DNA from 2 places in the Nocardioides sp. NPDC058538 genome. Region 2 is predicted to be linked to the other one. Evidence: riboswitches for the same ligand, from Rfam matches in the RefSeq annotation. Region 2 holds a riboswitch; the other holds the start of a gene.
The links. Region 2 has a riboswitch for thiamine pyrophosphate ahead of thiE (thiamine phosphate synthase). Riboswitches for the same ligand answer to the same signal wherever they lie in the genome.
Positions count from the first base shown of each region.

Region 1 (3,742 bases), on a different contig from region 2:
GGTCCGCACCTGGTGCTGCTGACGGTCTACGCGATCTTCGTACTCGCCGCGGGAGCCCGGTCCCTGGTGCAGGTCTTCACCGCCTTCGACGAGGCCCCGATCGCCTACTCGCTCTCGGTCGTCGCCGCGGCGACGTACGTCGCGGGCTGGTTCGCGATCCGCCGGGCGGCCGGCGGGTCGGCGGGCTTCGCGAAGATCATGCTGTGGGTCGAGCTGGCCGGCGTCATCGTCGTCGGTGTCCTGTCCCTGGCCGTGCCGTCCTGGTTCCCGGATGACTCGGTATGGTCGAAGTTCGGGAGCGGATACGGTTTCGTTCCTGCCCTGTTGCCGATCCTGGGCCTGCTCTGGCTCTGGAAGGTCAACCCGAAGGAGACGGATGAGTCAGTCGACAGCCACCGCGATCTCGCCTGACTCAGGGGAGCACTGGTCCGCTCCGGGAGCGTGGACGGTCGCCGACGGCGTGCACCGGATCCCGCTGCCGCTGCCGATGGACGGGCTCAAGGCGGTCAACATCTACGTCCTCGAGGGCGACGACGGGCTCTCGCTGGTCGACGGTGGCTGGGCGATCACCGAGGGGCGGGAAGCGCTCGAGTCCGGGCTGAAGAATCTCGGCTTCGAGTTCGGTGACATCCGGCGGTTCCTCGTGACCCACGTACACCGCGACCACTACACGCTCGCCTCGGTCCTCGGTCAGGAGTTCGGCGCGGACGTGCTGCTCGGCGCCGGCGACCGGGCCACGCTCGAGCTCACCAACGGCGATCTCGACGGCTGGGTCTCGACCGACCGGCTGCTCGCGTACGCCGGTGCGCACGAGCTGGCCGCCGAGTGGGCCGCCAACCCGCCGCCCGCGCCCGATCTCTCCCACTGGCGGATGCCCTCGCAGTGGCTGGAGGGCGACGTACGCCTCGACGTGGCCGGGCGTGACCTCGATGCCGTGCACACCCCTGGCCACACCCAGGGCCACTACGTCTATGCGGACCTGGCCGGCTCGGTCCTGTTCGCCGGCGACCACGTGCTGCCCACGATCACACCGTCGATCGGCTTCGAGCCGGTGCCGGTCATCGACCCGCTCGGCGACTTCATGGCCTCGCTGACCAAGGTCAGGACCCTGCCAGACCTGCGGCTGCTGCCCGCTCACGGTCCGGTCGCCACCTCCTCGCACGCCCGCGTCGACGAGCTCCTGGCCCACCACGAGTCGCGGCTGGCCCAGTCGCTGGCGTCCTTGCAGGCTGGTCGACGCTCCGCGCTCGAGGTCGCCAACGACCTCGGCTGGACCCGCCACGAGCGCGCCTTCGCCGAGCTCGACTTCTTCAACGCCGGCCTCGCCGTCATGGAGACCAAGGCCCATCTCGAGCTGCTGGCCGCCCGCGGTCAGGCGACCCGTGAGGAGACCGAGGCGAGCGTGCTCTTCGCCCCTGTCAGCGCGTGAGCCGCATCGGGGTGTGCGGGATGCCGTCCTCGAGGAACTCCTCGCCGTCCTTCACGAACCCGAACTTGGCGTACCAGCCGGCCAGCGGCGTCTGAGCGTCGAGGACGACGTCGCGATCGGTGACGGCCTCGACGGCGGCGGTCATGATCACGTCGGCCAGGCCCTTGCCGCGGTGGGTGGGGGCGAGGACGACGCGGCCGATCCGCCATACGTCGCCGTCGTCGAGGATGCGGGCGGTGCCGGCGAGCTGGTCGCCGTCGCTCAGCACCACGTGACGCGTCCCGGGCTCGAGGTCACGGCCGTCCAGGTCGAGGTAGGGGCAGTCCTGCTCGACGATGAAGACGTCTTGGCGCAGCCGCCACAGGGAGTACGCGGTCTTGGGGGACAGGTCGTCGAAGGACGAGATGGCGACGTCGGTCATGGGTGGATTCTCGCAACCAGTAGTGTTGGCGGGAACAGACAGGGGAGGCCGGAAGGCCTGAGAGTGCGGCGAACAGCGCCGCAGACCCTCCGAACCTGCTCCGGTTGATACCGGCGAAGGGAGTCAGGAATGCGCATGCGTACGCCTGCCATCGCTGCCACTGCTATCTCGGCGCTGCTGCTGTCCGCGTGCGGGGGCAGCCCCGCTGAGCCGGACGCCGAGCCGTCGAGCGGAGCCGACGACAAGACCGTCGTGCTGCTGACCCACGACAGCTTCACGCTGCCGAAGGAGGTGCTGGCCGAGTTCACCGAGAAGACCGGCTACACCGCCGAGATCCGGCACGCGGGCGATGGTGGCGAGCTGACCACCAAGATCGCCCTGGACACCGGCAACCCCGACGGTGACGCGGTCTTCGGCGTCGACAACACCTTCGCCAGCCGCGCGATCGACCAGGGCGCGCTGGAGGCCTACACGCCGAAGACGATCCCGGCTGGGGTCGACGAGTTCAACCTCCCGGGCGACGAGAAGCACTTCCTCACCCCGGTCGACAACGGCAGCGTGTGCGTCAACATCGACACCGAGTGGTTCGCCGCGAAGAAGCTGACGCCGCCGACGTCGCTCGACGACCTGGCCGAGCCGGCGTACAAGGATCTCTTCGTCACGCCGGGTGCGGCGACGTCGACGCCGGGGATGGCGTTCCTGCTGGCGACCGTGGCCGAGTACGGCGAGGACGGCTGGGCCGACTACTGGGGCAAGCTGATGGACAACGGCACCAAGGTCGTCGACGGCTGGGACCAGGCCTACTACTCAGACTTCACCCAGGGCGGCGGCAAGGGGACGCGACCGATCGTCGTGTCGTACGACTCCTCGCCGGCCTTCACCGTCAAGGACGGCAAGACGACGACCAAGGCGCTGCTGGACACCTGCTTCCGACAGGTCGAGTACGCCGGTGTGCTCGAGGGCGCCGACCACCCCGAAGGCGCCAAGGCGCTGATCGACTTCATGCTCTCCGACAGCGTGCAGGGGGCACTGCCGGAGAGCATGTACGTGTTCCCCGTCTCCTCCGGCGTCGAACTGCCTGCCGACTGGGCGAAGTTCGCCCAGCAGCCGACCTCGCCACTCTCGGTGGAGCCTGAGGAGATCGACGAGAACCGGGAAGCGTGGCTGGCGACCTGGAGTGACACGATCGCGCAGTGAGCTCCACCCGTCGTGCTGTGACCCGGCGAATCGGGACCCTGGTCGCGCTCGCCGCTCTCCCGGTGGCCGTGCTGGCGGTCTTCTTCGTCCTGCCGGTCATCGGGATGGTGCAGCGCGGCCTGTTCTTCGAAGGATCCTTCGATCCGTCGGTCGTGACCAGGATCCTGGGGCGCCCGGAGATCCAGCGCGCGCTCTGGTTCACGCTGTGGTCCTCGGGGCTGGCGACGGTGCTGAGCGTCGCGCTCGGGCTGCCGGCCGCCTTCGCGCTCTATCGGCTGAGCTTTCCGATGCAGCGGATCATCCGGGCGGGGCTGCTGGTGCCGTTCGTGCTTCCCACCGTCGTCGTCGGTGTCGCCTTCCGCGAGCTCATCGGCGAGGCCGGGCTGTTGGCCGGGTTGGGGCTCGACGGGACGCCGACGGCCATCATCCTCGGGCTGGTCTTCTTCAACGCCTCGGTGGTCATCCGTGCGGTCGGGGCGGCCTGGGAGTCGCTCGACCCGCGCCCCGGGGAGGCCGCTGCCGCTCTCGGAGCGTCGCCTTCCCGGGTCCTGTGGACGATCACCCTGCCCGCGCTGCGTCCCGCGATCGTCTCCGCGGCCTCGGTGGTCTTCCTCTTCTGTGCGACCGCGTTCGGGATCGTGCTCACCCTCGGCGGGGTGCGCTACAACAGCATCGAGACCGAGATCTACAAGCTG
Region 1 covers NZ_JBHXNY010000001.1:168,775-172,516, forward strand. Annotated here, with positions in the region: gene ACFWQC_RS00860 (hypothetical protein) at 1-411, shown strand, start outside; gene ACFWQC_RS00865 (MBL fold metallo-hydrolase) at 377-1,429, shown strand; gene ACFWQC_RS00870 (GNAT family N-acetyltransferase) at 1,419-1,850, opposite strand; TPP riboswitch at 1,881-1,989, shown strand; gene ACFWQC_RS00875 (thiamine ABC transporter substrate binding subunit) at 1,986-3,047, shown strand; gene ACFWQC_RS00880 (ABC transporter permease) at 3,044-3,742, shown strand, end outside.
Region 1: it holds a riboswitch for thiamine pyrophosphate, as region 2 does, so the genes downstream of both, ACFWQC_RS00875 (thiamine ABC transporter substrate binding subunit) here and thiE (thiamine phosphate synthase) in region 2, are expected to answer to the same signal.

Region 2 (3,742 bases):
TCATCCGCCCTGCACCGCCGTCACGATCTCGACGACATGACCGTCCTGGAGCTGCCATCGCGCCCAGTCGTCGCGCGGCACGATCTCCTCGTCGACGGCGACGGCGATGCCGCTCGGCCGCCGCTCGCCGGTCCTGGCCTCGAGCAGGTCCGCGACGGTGCCGCTGACCTCCATCGGCGCGCTGTTCACGGTGATCTTCATCCGTCCTCCTTCGTCCGGAACCGGCGCGGATCGACCGCGGATTCCACTGAACCTGTCTCGATGTGATCGGCCACCAGCTGCGCGATGAGCGGCGCCAGCAGGACCCCGTTGCGGTAGGCACCCGCGGCGAGCACGACGCCCGGCTCGTGGGTCGGGCCGACCAGGGGGAGGTTGTCGGCGGTGCCCGGGCGGTCCCGCGAGGTCACCTCCACCACGCTCGCGCGGTCGAGCGCCGGCACCACCCGGCGGGCGGAGTCGAGCAGCCGCCACACCCCCTCGACGGTCGGCAGCAGCGGACCGTCGCGCTCCTCGGTGGTGGCCCCGATGACCACCTCGTCGCTCTTGATCCGCGGCACCACGTAGATCTGCTCGCCGTGCGCCCAGGCCCGCACCGTCCGCTCCACCCGCTCCTGCGTCCGTACGCGCACCACGTCCCCGCGCACCGGGCGGATGAGGGAGGAGTACGGAGCGGGCAGTTGGGCTCCGGTCGCGATGACGGTGAGCGTGTTGGTCTCGACACGCCTCCGCCTAGCTGCTCCGGCGGCTCGACCAGCGGATTCGTCGAGACCAACACGGTCCCCGACTCGTTCGAGCAGGGACGCGACGACGGCACGCGGGTCCACCGAATGGTCCTCGGCGAGGAAGGCCCCGCCGGCGACGCGGCCGAGTCCGGGCTCGCGGGCGACCAGCTCGCGGCGCAGGAGTCTTTCGTAGGAGACCCCGGCGAGATCGAGCACCGAGAGCTGCCGCTCGACCTGCTGGACGTCCCCGGCATCGACACCGACCAGCAGGGTCCCGCGGGTGTGCACGGCAACCCCGAGCCTGGCGGCGAAGTCGGGCCAGAGCGCGAGGGAGGACAGGCAGAGCCGGGTCAGGTCCTCCTCGCCGTACCAGGCCTCACCGGCCGGGCTGAGCATGCCGGCCGCGGCGTACGACGCACCCGAGCCCGGCGCCGGATCAACCACCGTGACCTCGTTCCCACGACGGATCAGCTCGTCGGCCACGGACAGCCCGACGATCCCGGCACCGAGGATCCGCACCCGCATCAGCCGACCGCTTCCACGAGCTCCTTCGCGGCCTGGAGCGGATCGGGTTGTCGCCAGAGCCCGCCGATCACGGCGACCCCGTGAGCGCCGGCGGCACGTACAGCCCCGGCGGAAGCCGTCGAGATCCCGCCGATCGCGATCAGCGGGAGGACATCGGCCGCCTCGGAGACCGCGGAGACCCCCAGCGGATCGGGAAGCCCGGCCTTGGAGGTGGTGGCGAAGACTGGTCCGAAGCCGGCGTAGTCAGCGCCCGCGGCGGCGGCCGCCTCGACCGCAGCACGGTCCCGGCAGGTCGCGCCGATGATCAGCCCCGGCGCGGCCGCGTCGGCGATCCGCCGGGCCTCCGCGAGCGGAAGGTCGGAGGCGCCGAGGTGGACGCCGTGCGCACCGGACGCGAGCGCCACGTCGAGCCGGTCGTCGACGACCACACATGCCTCGTACGCACCCACTCGCTCGATCACGGCCGCCGTCAGCGCGAGCAGCTCCCGGGTGGTCGCGGACTTGTCTCGGACCTGGAAACCGGACACACCGGCCCCTGCGAAAGCGGGCAGCAACTCGAGGTCATCCTGCGAGGAGACCAGAGAGAAAATACGTGGAAGAGGCACAACCAATCACTTCCTTCGCCGGCATGATCCGGATCAGGTGTAACGGTCGGAGCGGCCTTAGCTCCCTCTCAGCCCGCTGCCGCGGACTCCCGTGTGGACGTCTCCGACCATAGCGCGCACCACCGAGAACCCCCAGCCCTAGGCCCATCCAGCGGGATACCTCTGGTAGGTCGAGATCCGCGGCGCCGTCGCCCCGTCGCCCCTGACCCCCCGCGGCGAGCCGATCGTGTCGATCGACGATCGCGGCGCGCGAACGTCTGGCGCCGCGATGTGACGTGCCCTACAGTCTTCCCTGAGCGATTGATTCTGCCGATACAAGCGTTGATTCGATCATAAACGATCACTCAGGCCGTGTCGGCCCGACCTCGACTTCGGAGCGAAGACATGCAGACGACGTCCATCACCACGCCCGACACCAAGCTCGCTACCGGGTTCTCCCGGCGCAGCGTCCTGGGCTCCGCCGCCGCAGTGGGCGGGGCCGCCCTGGGCATCGGCGCCCTCACCGCCGGCGCCACCCCGGCGCGGGCCGCCGGCCAGCGCACCATGGTCAACCAGGCCTTCGAGGCGCACGAGATCGTCCGCATCGGACTGATCGGCCTTGGCAACCGCGGCTTCGGCATGGCCCGTGGCTGGGCCGACATCCCCGGCGCGCAGGTGGTCGCGGTGTGCGACATCCGCGCCGACCGCGCCACGCGGGTGGCCGACGACCTCGTCGCGCGCGGCAAGACCCGCCCCAAGGAGTACGGCGGCAAGCGTGGCTCCTTCAAGCAGATGCTCGACCGTGAGGAGCTCGACCTCATCTACATCGCCACCCCCTGGGAGTTCCACTACGACCAGGCGCGGACCTCGATGCTGGCCGGCGCGCACGTCGCTGTCGAGCTGCCGATCGCCACGCAGCTCAACGAGCTGTGGGACCTCGTCAACACCTCCGAGATGACCCGGAAGCACCTGCTGCTCGCCGAGAACTGCAGCTACGGCCGCAACGAGCTGGCGATGCTCAAGATGGCGCACGAGGGGGTCTTCGGCGACATCACCCACGGCGCCGGCGGCTACCTGCACGATCTGCGAGCCCTGCTGTTCAACGACGGCTACTACACCGACGACTGGCGGCGCCTGTGGCACACCCGCAGCACCGCCAGCTTCTACCCGATGCACGGCCTGGCGCCGATCGCTGCCGCGATGGACGTCAACCGCGGCGACCGAGCCGTCACGCTGGCCGCCACCGCGACCGCGCCGCGGGGCCTGGCCGACTACCGCGAGCGCTTCGTCCCCCGCGACCACCGGTCGTGGAAGGAGGAGTACATCAACGGCGACCGCATCAGCTGCGAGATCACCACTTCCGGGGGTCGCACCATCAGCGCCGAGCACAACGTGAGCCAGCCCCGGCCCTACAGCCGCATCAACAGCATCGAGGGCAGCCGCGGCCTGTTCGAGGACTACGTCGGCGGCGACTCGACCGGCGCCCGCGTCTACGCCGAGCCGTTGCACAGCGGCGACACCTGGCGCGGCTTCAAGGCGCTGCGCCAAGAGTTCGACCACTGGCTCTGGAAGGAGCTCGAGGACGACGCCTCCGGGAGCGGTCACGGCGGCATGGACTACATCCTGCAGTGGCGTCTCATCCAGACGATGCGCGCCGGGCTGGTCCCCGACATCGACGTCTACGACTCGGCCATGTGGTGCTCACCGGTCCCGCTGAGCGTCGAGTCGCTGGCCAAGAACGGCAAGCCGGTGGAGATCCCCGACTTCACCCGGGGCAATTGGCGCAAGCCGAGGGTCGGCCTCGACTCGCGCCAGACCGAGATGCCCCCCGTCCCCTGATCCCTACCGACCTCACCTTCCGAAAGGCACCTACCATGGTCGCTCCGTCGTTCATCGCCCGCGCGGCTCTCG
Region 2 covers NZ_JBHXNY010000006.1:109,491-113,232, forward strand. Annotated here, with positions in the region: gene ACFWQC_RS07755 (thiazole synthase) at 1-4, opposite strand, end outside; gene thiS (sulfur carrier protein ThiS) at 1-201, opposite strand; gene thiO (glycine oxidase ThiO) at 198-1,247, opposite strand; gene thiE (thiamine phosphate synthase) at 1,247-1,852, opposite strand; TPP riboswitch at 1,846-1,955, opposite strand; gene ACFWQC_RS07775 (Gfo/Idh/MocA family protein) at 2,237-3,670, shown strand; gene ACFWQC_RS07780 (NEW3 domain-containing protein) at 3,706-3,742, shown strand, end outside.